Regions from separate parts of the Streptomyces sp. NPDC047453 genome, predicted to be linked through region 1. Evidence: riboswitches for the same ligand, from Rfam matches in the RefSeq annotation. Region 1 holds a riboswitch; each other region holds the start of a gene.
What was found. A riboswitch is a leader RNA that binds a small molecule or an ion and turns the genes downstream of it on or off. The one in region 1 is predicted to bind thiamine pyrophosphate.
Positions count from the first base shown of each region.

Region 1 (5,867 bases):
ATCGGCCAGTGCCTGCTGTCCCAGCTGGACGACAGGGCTCGCCGCGACCACCTCGACCGCTACCCCGTGCGGTCCCTCACCCCGTACACGGTCCGTGACGAGCACACGGTGCTGCGGCGCCTGGAACGGGCCCGGCCGATGGAGCCGGTGACCGAGCGGCAGGAGTACGTGCTGGGGGCGGTGTGCGCGGCGATTCCCATCACTGTGGGCACCACAGCGGCCGCGATGGCCCTCTCCCTGCCGGCCCATCAGGCGGACCGGCTGCTGCCCGCCGCACGTCGGCTGCAACACGAGGTGGGACGGCGTCTGGGCTCCCTGGCGCTCTCTATCAGTATCTGAAAACTCACTCCTTGTGATCTGATGTGCACGTTCAGCAAGATGCACCATTGTCACGGGATGGATTCCCGGCCAGTCGACGGCAAACAACGGGGTAGCGATGCGCGAGTCCGTACAGGCAGAGGTCATGATGAGCTTTCTCGTGTCCGAGGAGCTCTCCTTCCGCATCCCGGTGGAGCTGCGGTACGAGACCTGTGATCCCTATGCCGTACGGCTGACCTTTCATCTGCCCGGAGACGCCCCGGTGACCTGGGCGTTCGGTCGAGAGCTGCTGATCGACGGGGTGGGGACGCCGTGCGGGGACGGTGACGTGCGCATCTCACCGGCCGACCGCGACTCGCTGAGCGAGGTCCTGATCCGGCTTCAGGTCGGCGGCGACCGGGCGCTGTTCCGCTCCTCGACGGCGCCGCTGGTGGCGTTCCTGGACCGTACGGACAAGCTGGTGCCCCTGGGCCAGGAGGGTGCGTTGGCCGACTTCGACGCCCACCTCGACGAAGCCCTGGACCGCATCCTGGCGGAGGAACAGAGCGCGGGCTGAGGCGTCACGGCAGCGGACGCGGGCGGTGGTGTAACGCGTCGCCACGGCCTCAGGGGGTGCAGGAACGCTTCGTCGGCCGCCCAAGTGGCCCCCGCACACGGAGTCAGCGCCTGCGGCGCCTGCCCCTTCCACCGCGCGCCGGAGCGGGCAGGGTGGCCTGTGCCGCGGCCTGCGCCCGTCCCGGGCGGTCGGCCGAGACCACGAGTGCCGCCAGCGCCGTGGTGACCGGCACGGAGGCGACCAGGCCGATGGAGCCCACCAGCGTGCGCACGATCTCCTCCGCGACGAGCTCACTGGTGGCGACGGTCGTCACGCTGCTCTGCGCGATGGAGAACAGCAGCAGCAGCGGGAGCGCGGCACCCGCGTACGCGAGGACGAGGGTGTTGACGACGGAGGCGATGTGGTCGCGTCCGATGCGGATGCCCGCGCGGTACAGCCCGCGCCAGCCCATCGCGGGGTTGGCCTCGTGCAGCTCCCAGACCGCGGAGGTCTGTGTCACCGTCACATCGTCCAGGACGCCGAGCGAGCCGATGATGACACCGGCGAGCAGCAGGCCGCTCATGTCTATCGACGGATACAGGCCGTGGATCAGACCGGTGCTGTCGTCGGTGTTGCCGGTCAGCGCGGCCCAGCCGATGAACAGCGAGCCCAGGAAGCCGATCAGCATGAGCGAGATCAGCGTGCCGAGCACCGCGACCGAGGTACGGGCGGACAGGCCGTGACACATGTACAGCGCGATCAGCATGATGGCGCTGGCTCCCACCACCGCCACGACCAGCGGGTTCGATCCCTGCAGGATCGCTGGCAGGACGAAGAGGTTCAGCACCAGGAAGCTGATGGCCAGCGCGACCAGCGCCATGACGCCCCGCATCCGCCCGACGACCACGACGGCGAGTGCGAAGAGACCGGCCAGCAGCGCCATCGGGAAGTGCCGGTTGATGTCGGTGACCGAATACTGCAAGTCCTTGGGTGCCGAGGGTTCGTAGGCGACCACGACCTTCTCGCCCTGGTGCAGCTGCCGGGACTGGTCGGGCTGTACGACCTCGGTGAAGGTACGGCCCTTGTCGTTGCCGGTGTCCACCCGGATCGTGGCCTTCTTGCAGCTCCCGGACTGCTGCTGCTGTGCGGAGGACCCTTCGGCGGTGGAGGTGTCGCCGGTCGGTGTGTCCCCGGAGCCGTTCACCGACCGGCAGCTGACCTCGAGCACCTCGACGACGGTGGCTTGCTGGGTCTGCCGGTCGAAGCCCACGCCGGTGCGCTCGTGCGACGGGGCGCCACCCGGCCACAGCACGGCGAGTCCGGCCGCCACCACGGCGGCGAACGGGATGAGGATCGCCGCGATCACTTTGCGGAGGTGCTTCGACACGGGTGCGGCCGGCCCGTGGCTGTGGCCGTGCCCGTGCCCGCCACCGCTTCCCGGACCGTGCCCGGCACTGCTCCCCGGGCCGTGGCCGCCGCCGGTCGCGGGGCCGTGTCCGTGGCCGGCGGCGGTGGCTTCCTGGCCGTGCCGGAAGTCCTCTCCGCGTCGGGGTTCGGGCGGCGGATGGGGGAACTGCTCTGTCGTGGTCACCGCCCGATCATCGCAAGAACGGCACAGGCCCACTGTTCACCGCGCCACAAATGACGCTAGCGTGGGGGCACCTTTGCACACGCGGGAGCTCGGAGCACCGGGCTGAGAGGGCGCTGACCTCCGTCTTTGCGATGTTTCACGTGGAACGTGCGATGTTTCACAGGAAACGCCGGCAGACGGATACCGCTGCGTCGACCGCCGAACCTGTTACCGGGTAATGCCGGCGTAGGGAGTAGGTCTCATGACCAACAAGGACGTACGCACGCCTGCCTCCAAGCAGATCTCCAGCGACGCGGAGCGGATCACTTCCGACGCTTCCGACGGGGAGGCCGGAAAGTCCAGCGGCTGGCACAAGGGCTACGTGGAGGGCTCACGTCCCGATCTGCGAGTGCCGGTCCGTCAGGTGCACCTCACCGACGGGCAGTCGGTCACGCTGTACGACACCTCCGGCCCGTATACCGATCCACTTGTGGGAACCGATGTCCGCAGGGGCCTGCCGCCGTTGCGGGAGAACTGGATCGTGGCCCGCGGCGACACCGAGGAGTACGCCGGCCGTCCCGTCCGCCCCGAGGACGACGGGATCAAGCACACCTCGCCGCGCGGCGGTCTGCGCAACCTCGACGCGGTGTTCCCGGGACGGCCGCGCCAGCCGCGCCGCGGCCGCGACGGAGGAGCGGTGACGCAACTCGCCTACGCGCGCCGCGGGGAGATCACGCCGGAGATGGAGTTCGTGGCCATCCGGGAGAACGTCGCTCCCGAGACCGTCCGCGAGGAGATCGCGGCGGGCCGCGCGGTGCTGCCGGCCAACGTCAACCACCCGGAGATCGAGCCGATGATCATCGGCAAGCGGTTCCTGGTGAAGGTCAACGCCAACATCGGCAACTCCGCGGTGACCTCTTCCATCGAGGAGGAGGTGGAGAAGATGACCTGGGCGACCCGCTGGGGCGCCGACACGGTCATGGACCTCTCCACCGGCCGCAACATCCACACCACCCGTGAGTGGGTGCTGCGCAACTCCCCCGTCCCCATCGGCACCGTCCCGCTCTACCAGGCCCTGGAGAAGGTGGACGGCAAGGCCGAGGAACTGACCTGGGAGATCTACAAGGACACCGTCATCGAGCAGGCCGAACAGGGCGTGGACTACATGACCGTCCACGCCGGGGTACGCCTTGCCTACGTGCCGCTGACCGCGAACCGAAAGACCGGCATCGTCTCGCGCGGCGGCTCGATCATGGCCGCCTGGTGCCTGGCGCACCACAAGGAGTCGTTCCTCTACGAGAACTTCGAGGAGCTCTGCGAGATCCTCGCGGCCTACGACGTCACGTACTCGTTGGGCGACGGACTCCGGCCCGGCTCGATCGCGGACGCCAACGACGAGGCGCAGTTCGCGGAACTGCGCACGCTCGGGGAACTCGGCCGGATCGCCAGGCGTTTGGACGTACAGACCATGATCGAGGGCCCGGGCCACGTCCCGATGCACAAGATCAAGGAGAACATCGACCTTCAGCAGGAGATCTGCGATGAAGCTCCGTTCTATACGCTCGGCCCGCTGACGACGGACGTCGCCCCGGCGTACGACCACATCACCTCCGGCATCGGCGCCGCGATGATCGCCTGGTGGGGCACGGCCATGCTCTGCTACGTCACGCCCAAGGAGCACCTGGGCCTGCCCAACCGCGACGACGTCAAGACCGGCGTCATCACCTACAAGATCGCCGCCCACGCGGCCGACCTCGCCAAGGGGCACCCGGGCGCGCAGGAGTGGGACGACGCCCTGTCCGACGCCCGCTTCGAGTTCCGGTGGGAGGACCAGTTCAACCTCTCCCTCGACCCGGACACGGCAAGGGAGTTCCACGACGAGACCCTCCCGGCGGAACCCGCCAAGACGGCTCACTTCTGCTCGATGTGCGGCCCGAAGTTCTGCTCGATGAAGATTAGCCAAAGCATCACAGAGCGGTTCGGCGGTGCAGCGGCTGAGGGTGCCACGGCGGAGGAGATCGCTGAGGGCATGCTGCAGAAGTCGAAGGAGTTCGCGGAGGCGGGGAACCGGGTGTACCTGCCGATCGCCGACTGATGCATGGTGGGGCGGTGCTCTCGGCGAGCGCGCCAAGGCACCGCTCCCTTTGCTGTAGTCCCGGCGCCGCCCTCTGCCAGAGGCCGCGGTTACGGTCTCCCCCGGAAACCGGCACAGGCCGGTAGTGAGCAGGGAGAGGCGCCGCCATGAGCACTGCTGGAGCGACAGCGATGGAAGTGTCGTATGCAGCCCCAGAAGTTGGGCTCCGGGGCACGGCGCAGGCTGCTCGTACTCGATGGAGAGCCTGCGTTCGTGCGGGCGTCCCCGGCGCCCCGGCCCGGTGGGTGCGGGACGGGGTGGCGGGGTGCGCGCCGGGCCCTCGGGGGCGAGCAGTCGCCCTCGGCGTGGGAGCGCGGGGCGCTGGTTACTCCGGTTGGTGTTCCGGGCCTCCGTAGTCCGGGCTGCTGAAGTCGGGACTGGAGAAGCGCGGGCGGCGGCTCGGGGCCCCGTCGTCCGGGCTGCTGAAACCTGGCCGGCCGTAGCCGAGCTGTGGCATGCGGCCGGTCGGTGACGCCGGCCCCGTATGCCCTGGTGCGGGGGAGCGCGGGTCGGCGAGCGCGTCGCGCAGGAACGGCAGGATGCCCCGTTCGAGCAGGGCCTCCTCCCAGGCTTCCCTGGCTTGGGCAACCTCCTCGCCCAGTTCGGCGTAGGCGCCGCTGTCGAGCGAGGGGCGGTTGCGCAGCGCGGTGAGCAGCAGCCCGGCGGCGGCGACGAGGATCGCGGCCGCGGTCAGGGCACCGAACACCCAGCCCGCGGTGATCATGGACTGGGCGAACGCCTGGGTCGGGTCCAGCATCCTCAGGATGTAGCCGACGAGCAGGAAGAGGGCCGCGGCGGTCCCGGCGAGTACGGGGGCGAGTACCGCGACGACGGCGCCCGCGCCCGCGCCGTGGGCCTCGGTGACCTCGTCCAAGGTGGCGGCTGGTCGGGCGAGCCCGCCCGGCTCGGCCGAGTCGGCCTCGATGAGGGAGGGCGGGACGGCCGGCGCCGGTCGGCGCAGTTCCTCGCGGACCTTGACGTAGTGGTGGTACTCGGTCGACGCGGCCGCCGTTATGACAGCGGTGGCGCTCAGCGCCATGGTGCGCAGTTGTTCCGAGTTGAGCCGCTGTCCGGCAGCGGCCAGTTCCGGGTGGTGTGGGGCGGAGCGCAGCGCCTCATCGAGGATCCGCTCGTATTCCTGGCGGTCCTCGCTCAGCAGGTGCTGCGGAACGCTGTTCATGTGCATCCCCCGATGCTCCGTAGGGCTTGGGGCTCGCATGGCGGCGAGCCGTCGGGCAGAAACGGAGGGGAGCCTGCTACGGATAAGCCGATGGTAGAGCCGTGACGGCGCGCGGTGACAGGGGGTTTCC
Region 1 is NZ_JBEYTS010000045.1:7,141-13,007, forward strand. It holds gene ABZ818_RS29490 (helix-turn-helix domain-containing protein) at 1-339, shown strand, start outside; gene ABZ818_RS29495 (SsgA family sporulation/cell division regulator) at 437-874, shown strand; gene ABZ818_RS29500 (YibE/F family protein) at 978-2,444, opposite strand; TPP riboswitch at 2,516-2,693, shown strand; gene thiC (phosphomethylpyrimidine synthase ThiC) at 2,686-4,518, shown strand; gene ABZ818_RS29510 (hypothetical protein) at 4,883-5,743, opposite strand.

Region 2 (5,867 bases), on a different contig from region 1:
CGTACGGCGATGAGCTGGCCCTCCTTGACCAGCTGACGCACACGTGTCACCTCGACGCCGAGCTGTTCGGCGATGTCGGGAAGGGTGAGCCAGGCAGGGACGAGAGCATCGATCTTCGTGTCAATCTCGGTCACGGAAACAAGCGTGCCATCTGCCACTGACACTCGGAAGCCAGGCCCGTCCACCCGGGGCCGCGTGCCTCACGCCGTCGCCGTCTTCAGGGGCTTCGCCGGGTCCGCCAGCAGCCGCGCATCCATGGGCGTGCCGGACGCGATCAGCCGCCGCCCCTGCGCCAGATCCCGCGGTCGGCCGACGGCCAGCAGAGCGACGAGCCGGCCCTCGCGGAGCCAACAGACCGTCCATGCAGGTCCGGTGCGATCGCCGCGCCAGACGACGGTGTCGGCCGACGTGTGGTGGCCGGCGTACTGCACGAAGCGCCCGAACTGCTCGGACCAGAAGTACGGCACCGGGTCGTAGACCACGGGGGTGAGGCCGACGATGTCGGCCGCGACCGTGCGCGGGCCCTGGAGCGCGTTGTCCCAGTGGTGGATCAGCAGGCGCTCGCCGTACCGTCCCGAGGGGAAGGAGGCGCAGTCGCCGACGGCGTACACGTCCGGCACGGACGTGCGCAGGTGGTCGTCGGCCAGGACGTCCCCGTGCCGGCCCAGCTCGATGCCCGAGCCGGCCAGCCAGCCGGTGGCGGGGCGCGCGCCGATGCCGACCACGACGGCGCCCGCGGGCAGCCGCGTGCCGTCGTCGAGCACCACCGCGCCGGGTTCGACGCGCTCCACGCGCGCGCGGGTACGCAGTTCGGCGCCGCTGTCGGCGTACCAGGCGGTCATCGGCGCGGCCACCTCCGCGGGCAGCGCCCCCGCGAGCGGCCGGTCCGCGGCCTCCACGACGGTCACGGCGCAGCCCGCCTCACGCGCGGCGGTGGCGAACTCGGCGCCGATCCAGCCCGCGCCGACGACCACGATGTCGTGCTGCTCGGTGAGCACCGGCCGCAGCCGTTCGGCGTCGTCCAGGGTGCGCAGCAGGTGGACCCCGGGGACTCCCTCCACGCCGGGCAGCCGGATCGGTTCGGCACCGGTGGCCAGGACGAGCACGTCGTACGGCACCGGCCCCGCCGAGGTCTCCAGCACATGCGGGTCGGGCCGCACGGCCAGCGCGTCGCAGCCGAGCCGCAGTTCGAGGCCGAGCGCCTCGAAGTCGATGTCGAAGGCGGAGCCCTCGGCCTTGCCGAGCAGGACGGCCTTGGACAGCGGCGGCCGGTCGTAGGGCTGGTGGGGTTCGGCGCCGATCAGTGTCACGGTGCCGGTGAAGCCCTGCTCGCGCAGGGCGACCGCGGTCTGCACGCCGGCCATGCCCGCGCCCGCGACGACCACGCGCCGCGGCCCTGTTGTGCCCTGCTCCTGCGTCTGGTCGCTCACCTGATCACCATAAGTCACCTGACAAACCGTCAGTCAGGAGCGTGCGAGGTGACCTGCTCCACAACCTCTTCCACCACGCTCGTCCCACTGCCGGGCTGCGACTCCCAGCGCCAGGTCTCCTCCAACCGCACCCGCCCGTCGGGCAGTTCGACCACCGTCGACACGCAGTGCCCGGAGGAGGTGGTCCCGTCCTGCTTGAGCTGGACGTACCGGAAGTCGAGCCGGTCACTTTCCCTGGTACCCACCAAATGGCCGCGTACGACGTCGCCGCCCGCGTACTCGGCCCAGATCTCCCCGTTCCGCTCGTGATACATGAAGCGGGTGCGCGTGCCCACCTGGCCCGGGGCCTGGTCGGCGACCGGGGCGAGAACGCGGCCGTCGAGCGAGGAAGAGGGCCGGGCGGAGCCACCCGCCCGAGAGTCGTGGCGGGAGACGGGCGGGCGGGTCATGGCGGGAGGCTCCCTTACCGGGGCAATGCTCTGCGGGCTAGGGTGGCCACCGTACAAGCACTCGCGGGAGCCCGGACGCACCGGGCTGAGAGGGAGGCTGGCGGCCTCCGACCGTACGAACCTGATCCGGGTCATGCCGGCGAAGGGAGGGGCTGGACGCCCATGTCGTTGCCACGTACGTCAGGCGTCCTCGTCGTGGGGGGCGGCATCATCGGGCTGGTGACGGCCTGGCGCTCGGCGCAGCGCGGGTTCGCCACGGCCGTGGTGGACCCCCAGCCGGGCGGCGGGGCCGCACAGGTGGCCGCCGGGATGCTGGCCGCCGTCACCGAACTGCACTACGGCGAGCAGACCCTGCTCGGGCTCAACCTGGCCTCCGCCCGCCGCTACCCGGACTTCGTGGCCGAGCTGACCGAGCTGACCGGCCACGACCTCGGCTACCGCCGCTGCGGCACCCTCGCGGTCGCGCTGGACGCCGACGACCGCGCCCACCTGCGGGAACTGCACGACCTTCAGCGCCGTTCGGGCCTGGACTCCGAGTGGCTGTCCGGACGGGAGTGCCGCCGGCTCGAGCCGATGCTCGCGCCGGGCGTGCGCGGCGGGCTGCGGGTGGACGGCGACCACCAGATCGACCCGCGGCGGCTCGCCGGCGCCCTGGTCGCGGCCTGCGAGCGGGCGGGCGTGGTCTTCCACCGCGGCTGGGCCGAGCGGCTCACCGTCGCCCGCGACCGCGCCACGGGCTGTGTGCTGCGCGACGGCACCGCGCCGACCGCGGACCAGGTGGTGCTCGCCGCGGGCAGCCACAGCGGACGGCTCGCGGGCGTCCCGGACGACGTGCTGCCACCGGTGCGGCCGGTGAAGGGGCAGGTGCTGCGGCTGGCGGTGCCGAAGCGGTACGCGCCGTTCCTGAGCCGTACCGTGCGGGCCGTGGTGCGCGGCAGCCAGGTCTACCTGGTGCCGCGGCTCAGCGGCGAGCTGGTCGTCGGGGCCACGAGCGAGGAGCTGGGCTGGGACACGACGGTGACGGCGGGCGGCGTGTACGAGCTGCTGCGCGACGCGCACGAGCTGGTGCCCGGGATCACCGAGCTGCCGCTCACGGAGACCCGGGCCGGACTGCGGCCCGGCTCCCCCGACAACGCACCGCTGCTCGGCCCGACCGGGCTGGACGGCCTGCTGCTGGCCACCGGGCACTACCGCAACGGCGTGCTGCTCACGCCGGTCACCGGTGACGCCATGGCGCACGTCCTGACCACCGGCGAGCTGCCGGACGAGGTGCGTCCCTTCTCCCCCAGGCGTTTTCACGCCACGGCACTCACGGAGCAGCCCGTATGAACATCTCCGTCAACGGCGAGCCCCGCCGGGTCACGCCCGGCACGTCCCTCGACACCGTCGTACGGACCCTGAGCGCGGCGCCCTCCGGGGTGGCCGCCGCCCTCAACGAGACCGTCGTCCCGCGCGCGCGGTGGTCGTCCACGGCCCTGGCCGAGGGCGACCGCGTCGAAGTGCTGACCGCCGTCCAGGGAGGCTGAGCCATGGCCGACGATCCCTTCGTCCTCGGTGGTACGGCCTTCACCTCCCGGCTGGTCATGGGCACCGGCGGCGCGCCGAGCCTGGAGGTGCTGGAGCGGGCGCTCACGGCCTCCGGCACGGAGCTGACCACGGTCGCGATGCGGCGGGTGGACCCCTCGGTGCACGGCTCCGTGCTGTCGGTGCTGGAGTCGCTCGGGATCCGGGTGCTGCCCAACACGGCGGGCTGCTTCACCGCGGGTGAGGCGGTGCTCACCGCCCGGCTGGCGCGGGAGGCGCTGGGCACGGACCTCGTCAAGCTGGAGGTCATCGCCGACGAGCGCACGCTGCTGCCGGACCCGATCGAGCTGCTGGACGCGGCGGAGACGCTGGTCGACGACGGTTTCACGGTGCTGCCGTACACGAACGACGATCCAGTGCTGGCGCGGAAGCTGGAGGACGCGGGCTGCGCCGCGATCATGCCTCTGGGCTCGCCCATCGGGTCCGGGCTCGGCATCCGCAACCCGCACAACTTCCAGCTGATCGTGGAGCACGCGCGCGTGCCGGTGATCCTGGACGCCGGGGCCGGTACGGCCTCGGACGTGGCGCTGGCCATGGAGCTGGGGTGTGCCGGGGTGATGCTCGCCTCCGCGGTGACGCGGGCGCAGGAGCCGGTGATGATGGCCGCGGCGATGCGGTCCGCCGTGGAGGCGGGGCGGCTGGCCCGGCTGGCCGGGCGGATCCCCAAGCGGCACTTCGCGGAGGCGTCGTCCCCGGCGGAGGGCCTGGCCAGACTGGACCCGGAGCGGCCCGCGTTCTAGGCGCCTCCTCTCACGGGTGCGTGGGCCGCGTCACAGGTCGGCTTCAGTCCTGCCGCGACAGCGTCCGAAATCCGAGTGTGTCCGTGGCGGCTCGTAGACTCGCCTGCGTGGATACGACCCTTCAGGACCCTCTCGTCGGGCAGGTGCTCGACGGCCGTTATCGCGTCGACGCGCGGATCGCCGTCGGCGGGATGGCCACGGTCTACCGGGCCCTGGACACCCGCCTGGACCGGGTCCTCGCGCTCAAGGTGATGCACCCCGCGCTCGCGGCCGACGGCTCGTTCGTGGAGCGGTTCATCCGGGAGGCCAAGTCGGTCGCGCGGCTGGCCCACCCGAACGTCGTGCAGGTCTTCGACCAGGGCACGGACGGGTCGTACGTGTACCTCGCCATGGAGTACGTGGCCGGCTGCACCCTGCGCGACGTGTTGCGCGAGCGCGGGGCGCTCCAGCCGCGCGCGGCGCTGGACATCCTGGAGCCGGTGCTCGCCGCGCTGGGGGCCGCGCACCGGGCCGGGTTCGTGCACCGCGACATGAAGCCGGAGAACGTCCTGATAGGGGACGACGGCCGGGTCAAGGTCGCCGACTTCGGGCTGGTCCGGTCCGTGGACACGGTGACGAACACCACCGGTGCCGTCCTCGGCACCGTCTCCTACCTCGCGCCGGAGCAGATCGAGCGCGGCACCGCCGACCCCCGGGTCGACGTGTACGCGTGCGGGGTCGTGCTGTACGAAATGCTGACCGGCGGCAAGCCCCACCAGGGGGAGTCCCCCGCCCAGGTGCTGTACCAGCACCTCCACGAGGACGTGCCGCCCCCGTCGGCCGCCGTGCCGGGACTGGCCTTCGAGCTGGACGAACTGGTCGCGGAGGCCACCGCGCGCACCCCGGACATCCGGCCGCACGACGCGGTCGCGCTGCTCGCACGGGTCCGTGAGGCGCGGTCCGCGCTCGCCCAGGACCAGCTGGACGCGCTGCCGCCCCAGGCCCTCACCGCGGAGCACGACAACGCGGAGGACCGTACGAGCGTCATCCCGCGCGCGCTGACGACGCGGATCCGCGGCGGGGACGGCGGGACCGGTGGGGACGGCACGCCGTCCGAGGCCGCCCTCAACCGCACCAGCCGCCTTCAGGCTCCCCCGCCCGCACCGCCGCCGACCGGCGCGCGGCGCCCCGGGTCGCCCCGGCGCACGCTGCTCACGGTGGTCGTCGCCGTCCTGCTGGTCCTCGGGGCCGGCGGGGGCGTGTGGTACATCAACTCCGGCCAGTTCACGAAGGTCCCGCCGCTGCTGGCGAAGACCGAGGCGCAGGCCAGGGAGCGGCTCAAGGAGGCCGGCCTCGGCGTCGACCGGGTCGAGCACGCCTACAGCGACACGGTCGGGCGCGGCATGGTCATCGGCACCGACCCGCGGGCGGGCGCCCGGATCCGCAGCCACGGTTCGGTGACGCTCACGGTCTCCGACGGGCCCGAGACCGTGCGGGTGCCCGACCTGAAGGGCCACCGGCTGGGCGAGGCGCGGACCCTGCTGAAGAAGGAGGGCCTGGAGCCGGGCATGGTGAGCCGGGAGTTCAGCGACGACGTCCCCCGCGACGTCGTGATCGGCACGGACCCCGAGGCGGGTACCGAGCGGCGGGCCGGCTCGGCGATCGCGCTCACCGTCAGCAAGGGC
Region 2 is NZ_JBEYTS010000001.1:558,656-564,522, reverse strand. It holds gene ABZ818_RS02520 (helix-turn-helix domain-containing protein) at 1-134, opposite strand, end outside; gene ABZ818_RS02515 (FAD-dependent oxidoreductase) at 201-1,430, opposite strand; gene ABZ818_RS02510 (hypothetical protein) at 1,460-1,879, opposite strand; TPP riboswitch at 1,933-2,044, shown strand; gene thiO (glycine oxidase ThiO) at 2,042-3,208, shown strand; gene thiS (sulfur carrier protein ThiS) at 3,205-3,405, shown strand; gene ABZ818_RS02495 (thiazole synthase) at 3,409-4,203, shown strand; gene pknB (Stk1 family PASTA domain-containing Ser/Thr kinase) at 4,311-5,867, shown strand, end outside.
Region 2: it holds a riboswitch for thiamine pyrophosphate, as region 1 does, so the genes downstream of both, thiO (glycine oxidase ThiO) here and thiC (phosphomethylpyrimidine synthase ThiC) in region 1, are expected to answer to the same signal.

Region 3 (5,867 bases), on a different contig from region 1:
AGCTCCCGCAGTTCGACGACGAGACGCTCCCGCAGCGAGCGGTCGAGCTGGCCGAGCGGCTCGTCCAGCATCAGCAGCCGCGGCCGGGGGGCGAGCGCCCGGGCGAGGGCCACCCGCTGCTGCTCCCCGCCGGAGAGCGCGGCCACGGCCCGCCGCCCGGCACCGGGCAGCCCGACCAGCTCCAGCAACTCCCCGACTCGGGCGTCCCGTTCGCTCCTCGCCGCGCCGTGCATCCGCAGCCCGAAGCCGACGTTGCCGGCCACGTCCCGCTGCGGGAACAGCTGGTGGTCCTGGAACATCAGCCCCACCTCGCGCCGGTGCACCGGCACCCCCGCCTGGTCCCGCCCGTCCAGCAGTACCCGCCCGGACTCCAGCGGCTGAAGCCCGGCCACCGCGCGCAGCAGGGTCGACTTGCCGCTGCCGCTGGGTCCGAGCACGCACACGATCTCGTGCTCGGCGACCGACAGGTCGACCGCGTCCAGTGCGGCGCGCCCACCGAAGCGCACGGTCGCGGCCTCAAGGCTCAGCAGCATCTCAGAACTCCCCGCTCCGGTCGGTGCGCAGGCGTTCCAGCACCAGCAGCGCCACCGCGCACACCACCATCAGAATCGTCGAAAGGGCCATCGCCTGGCCGTAGTTGAGGTCGCCGGGCCGGCCGATCAACCGCGCCACGGCAACCGGCAGCGTCGGACGGTCGGGCCGCGCGATGAACACGGTCGCCCCGAACTCCCCCAGTGACACCGCGAAGGCGAACCCGGCGGCGATCAGCAGTGCCCGCCGTACCAGGGGCAGGTCGACCTCACGCCACACCCGCCACGGCGAGGCCCCGAGCACGGCCGCCGCCTCCCGCAGCCGTACGTCCACCGCGCGCAGCACGGGCAGCATGGTCCGTACGACGAAGGGCACGCCGACCAGGGCCTGTGCCAGCGGGACCAGGATCCAGGACTGCCTGAGGTCCAGCGGCGGGCGGTCGAGGGCGATCAGGAAGCCGAAGCCGACGGTCACCGCGGAGACCCCGAGCGGCAGCATCAGCAGCGCGTCGAAGCCGCGTACGAGCCGGCCCGCGATGGGGGTCCCCCCGTGGGAGCGAAGGCGAGAATGGGGGAGGCGGGTGAGGGCCGCGGCGGCGAGCGCGCCGATCACCACGGCGATGGCGGTCGCCGCGGCGGCATAGCTCAGGGAGGTGCCGAGGGCGTCGATCGGCGCGACCAGGAAGGTGCCGCCGTCCGCGTTCGTCAGCGCCCTGTAGTAGCCGAACCCGGGCGCGGTGAGCGACCGCTGCACCAGCACGGCGAGCGGCAGCACGACGAGGACGGCGATGGTGGCGAGGACCCCGGCCAGCAGCGTCCACTGCCCGGCGCCGCGCGGGCGGCGGGCGGTCAGCGAGGCGTCCACCAGCTTCAGCGCGGTCTCGCGTCGCCGTACGGTCCAGGCGTGCACGGCGAGGATCGCGCCCACCGCGGCGAACTGGAGGATCGTCAGGACCGCGGCGGTGGCCAGGTCGAAGATCTCGGACGTCTGTCGGTAGATCTCCACCTCGAGGGTGGAGAAGGTGGGGCCGCCGAGGATCTGCACCACACCGAAGGAGGTGAACGTGAACAGGAAGACCATGAGTGCGGCGGCGGCGACCGCGGGCGCCAGCGCGGGCAGGGTGACCTTGCGCCAGGCTGCGAGTGGCGAGGCGCCGAGCATCCCGGCCGCCTCCTCCTGGCGCGGGTCGAGCCCCGCCCACAGACCGCCCACGGTCCGTACGACGACGGCGTAGTTGAAGAAGACGTGGGCGAGCAGGATCGCCCAGACCGTGGTGTCCAGCCGTACGCCCCACAGTTCGTCGAGCAGGCCGCCGCGCCCGACCAGCGCGAGGAACGCGGTGCCGACCACGACCGTGGGCAGCACGAACGGCACGGTCACGACGGCCCGCAGAACCTGCCGGCCGGGGAAGTCGAGGCGCGCGAAGACATAGGCGCCGGGCAGGGCGACGAGCAGGGTGAGCACGGTGGAGGCGAGCGCCTGCCAAGTGGTGAACCACAGGACGTGCCGGATGTCGGACTGTCCGAGCACATCGGCGATCCGCCCCAACTGCCAGGCCCCGTCGGCCTCCAGGCCGCGCCGGACGATCGCGGCCACGGGGTAGGCGAAGAACACCGCGAAGAACGCGACGGGCACGGCCATGAGACCGAGCCGCGCCGCGTTCCCCGTCCGGCGGCCGCGTCCGCGGCCTACCTGAGGACGAGCGAGGTCCACGACTTGACCCACTGGTCACGGTTGGCGGCGATCTCGGCGGGGGCCATGGTCTCGGGGTCCTTGGCCTGGGGGCCGTACTGCACGAACTCCGGGGGCACCTGGGCGCCTTCGCGCACCGGGTAGACGAACATGTTCAGCGGCATGTCGTCCTGGAACTTCTTGGTGACCAGAAAGTCCAGGAAGGCCTTGCCGCCCTCGGTGTTCCGGGCGTTGCTCAGCAGTCCGGCGTACTCGACCTGACGGAAGCAGGTGCCCTGCGCGACGCCGGTCGGCGCGGTCTTCGGCCGCCGGTCGGCGTAGATGACCTCGGCGGGCGGCGAGGAGGCGTAGGAGACGACGAGGGGACGGTCGCCCTTGGCCTTCCGGCCGCCGGCGGAGCCGGAGAACTCCTGGTTGTAGGCCTGCTCCCAGCCGTCGACGACCTTGACGCCGTTGGCCTTGAGCTTCTTCCAGTAGTCCTGCCAGCCCTTGTCCCCGTACTGGGCGGCGGTGCCGAGCAGGAAGCCGAGGCCGGGTGAGGAGGTGGCGGCGTTCTCGGTGACGAGGAAGTTCTTGTACTCCGGCTTGACCAGGTCGTCGAACGAGGCGGGCGGGGTCAGCTTGTGGTCGGCGAAGTACTTCTTGTCGTAGTTGACGCAGATGTCGCCGGTGTCGATGGGCGTGACCCGGTGCTTCGCCTCGTCGACGCGGTACTGCGGCAGGATCAGGTCCGAACCCTTCGGCTCGTACGACTGGAACAGCCCGTTGTCCAGGGCGCGCGACAGCAGCGTGTTGTCGACGCCGAAGAAGACGTCACCCTGCGGGTTGTCCTTGGTGAGGATGGCCTTGTTGACCGCCTGGCCGGCGTCGCCGTCCTCGAGGACCTTGACCTTGTAGCCGGAGCTCTTCTCGAAGTCCGCGATGACGCTCTTGGAGGCGGCCCACGAGTTGTGGCTGACCAGGGTCACCGTCCTGGAGCCGGCCGAACTCTTGTCGCCCGGCGACGAACCGCACGCCGACAGCGTGACCAGGCCGAGCCCGACCGCCACGACAGCGAACGTCTTGGTGTGCACTGAAGTCCTCCTGGGGGTTGGCCAGGAAGAGACGCGGCCCTGCCCGGGATCCGCGAGGGACACCCGGGCAGGGCACAACAGCTTGAGTGATGACCGAACTTCCTACCCAGAATGACCTGGGCGAGGTTCAGAGGGTCTGCGGCCGGTGCCGCACTCTCAGCGCTGTGGCGCTCCCCTGTCGGAATATGAAGATGTGTGCGGTATCAGCCTACCGTCCGGCTACCTTTCGGTGGCAGCCAGCTGACCGCAGGCGCCGTCGATCTCCTGACCGCGGGTGTCCCGGATGGTCACCGGCACACCGTGGGCGGCGATCGCCTCGACGAACGCCTTCTCGTCCTCGGGGCGGGACGCGGTCCACTTGGAGCCGGGCGTCGGGTTCAGCGGGATGAGGTTGACGTGCACCGGCCTGCCCTTGAGCAGCCGGCCGAGCCGGTCGCCGCGCCACGCCTGGTCGTTGATGTCCCGGATCAGCGCGTACTCGATGGACAGCCGGCGCCCGGACCTGGCGGTGTACTCGAATCCGGCGTCGAGCACCTCGCGTACCTTCCACCGCGTGTTGACCGGGACGAGCGTGTCGCGCAGTTCGTCGTCCGGTGCGTGCAGGGAGATGGCGAGCCGGCACTTGAAGCCCTCGTCGGAGAACCGGTGGATGGCCGGGACCAGGCCCACCGTCGAGACGGTGATCCCGCGCTGGGACAGGCCGAGCCCGTCCGGCTCGGGGTCGGTCAGGGCGCGGATGGCGCCGACGACGCGGTTGTAGTTGGCGAGCGGCTCGCCCATGCCCATGAAAACGATGTTCGACAGGCGAGCGGGACCACCGGGGACCTCTCCGTCCCGCAGGGCGCGCATCCCGTCCACGATCTGGTGCACGATCTCGGCGGTGGACAGGTTCCGGTCGAGCCCGGCCTGTCCCGTGGCGCAGAACGGGCAGTTCATGCCGCAGCCCGCCTGCGAGCTGATGCACATGGTCACCCGGTCCGGGTAGCGCATGAGCACCGACTCCACGAGCGTGCCGTCGAACAGGCGCCACAGCGTCTTGCGGGTGGTCCCCTGGTCGGTCGACAGATGCCGTACGACCGTCATCAGCTCGGGAAGCAGCGCCTCCTGGAGCTTGGCGCGGGATCCGGCGGGGATGTCGGTCCACTGCTCCGGGTCGTGCGCGTACCGCGCGAAGTAGTGCTGCGCGAGCTGCTTGGCACGGAACGGCTTCTCGCCGATCGCGGCGACGGCCTCCTTGCGCTCGGCAGGCGACAGATCGGCAAGGTGCCGCGGCGGCTTCTTGGCACCGCGCGGGGCGACGAAAGTGAGTTCTCCGGGCTTAGGCATGGCTGTACCAGTGTCGCAGATCAAATCCGGTGACCTGCGGCTGCCGGTCGCTACGACTGTCGTTAGTGGTCGTCACCGGTCGCCCCTGAGCAGCCTCGGACGGCCCAGAGACGGCCCAGCGAAGATCACTCGTCGGCGGCCCGCCACTCATCGAGCTGGACCTTGACCTGGTGGTTGTGGGCGGCGTGCCAGATGACCTCCCCACTGACGAAGGCCCTGAGGGCTGGGAGGTCCATCCCGAGCGGCATGGCCGTGATCTCCGCCAGCGCTATGGCGTACGGCACGCCGTCTATACGTATGAAGACCCCGAAGCGCTGGCGACCGATGACCTCCCCGGTGATCCGGGCCTCGACGGGCAGAGCCGCGACGGTTGCCTCCCAGCTCTCCCGCACCAAGTCCGCGGCCGGCACTTCAGGGACCGCGGGCCAGGCGTACTCATCCATCGGCAGATCATGACGCCCTGGGACCGGTGCTTAGAAGATGCGGGCGGACCCCTCGTACCTCAGGCCGACAGGCTTGCGCCACCGCCGCGGCGGGCTAGTGGGAGCCGCCGTCGTTCGCCCTCGTTGCCGTCAGCGTTGCTGTCGGCCCGGCCCGCGTGGGGGTGCGCCTACGATTCCCACGGAAGATCGGCTCTTGGCAGGCACGGTGATGCTGGTCCAATGGGAGGGCGACAAGATGGGCGTTTTCGTCTCCATCAGGGGCTGGCTGGAGTGCGACGAGCAGCAGCTCGCCGCCGTCCGTCAAGTGATCGCGGGGCATTCTGACGGGCACTACAGCGGCGGCTGGGGCTTTCCGGCCCGCCACTTCAACTGGACCTACTACGTGTTCTACGGCGGCGATGTTCGTGAGTCGGCTGTGGACTGGTTCATGGAGCAACTGCGGTCCATAGCCGCGATCCCTGCTTCCGACGAGGACGGGGACCGGGTTCGCGGACTCTTTGTAGCCAGCAGCGAGGTGGCTCAACAGGTCGAGTGGCAGGTGAGGGGTGGATCTGTGACTACCCGGCCGACGGATCATGGACTTGGCTACCTGGCCGAATAGCACGGGGCTGCGCGCTGCGGGCGTCACCACCGCGGCCAATGAGCCGCACGACACCCGCTTTAGGAGTTCGATCCACACCTGCCCCTGGGGGCGTCGTCGCCCAGTGTGATGGCCGGGCAGTAACGCCGGCGTATGCCACCGTCCGGCCGCGTTGATGTCAGCCGTGGATGTCAGGATGGGCGGGACTTGCGTGTCTGGCGG
Region 3 is NZ_JBEYTS010000048.1:12,606-18,472, reverse strand. It holds gene ABZ818_RS30300 (ABC transporter ATP-binding protein) at 1-533, opposite strand, end outside; gene ABZ818_RS30295 (iron ABC transporter permease) at 535-2,172, opposite strand; gene ABZ818_RS30290 (thiamine ABC transporter substrate-binding protein) at 2,220-3,296, opposite strand; TPP riboswitch at 3,378-3,483, opposite strand; gene rlmN (23S rRNA (adenine(2503)-C(2))-methyltransferase RlmN) at 3,516-4,622, opposite strand; gene ABZ818_RS30280 (hypothetical protein) at 4,748-5,065, opposite strand; gene ABZ818_RS30275 (hypothetical protein) at 5,259-5,666, shown strand.
Region 3: it holds a riboswitch for thiamine pyrophosphate, as region 1 does, so the genes downstream of both, ABZ818_RS30290 (thiamine ABC transporter substrate-binding protein) here and thiC (phosphomethylpyrimidine synthase ThiC) in region 1, are expected to answer to the same signal.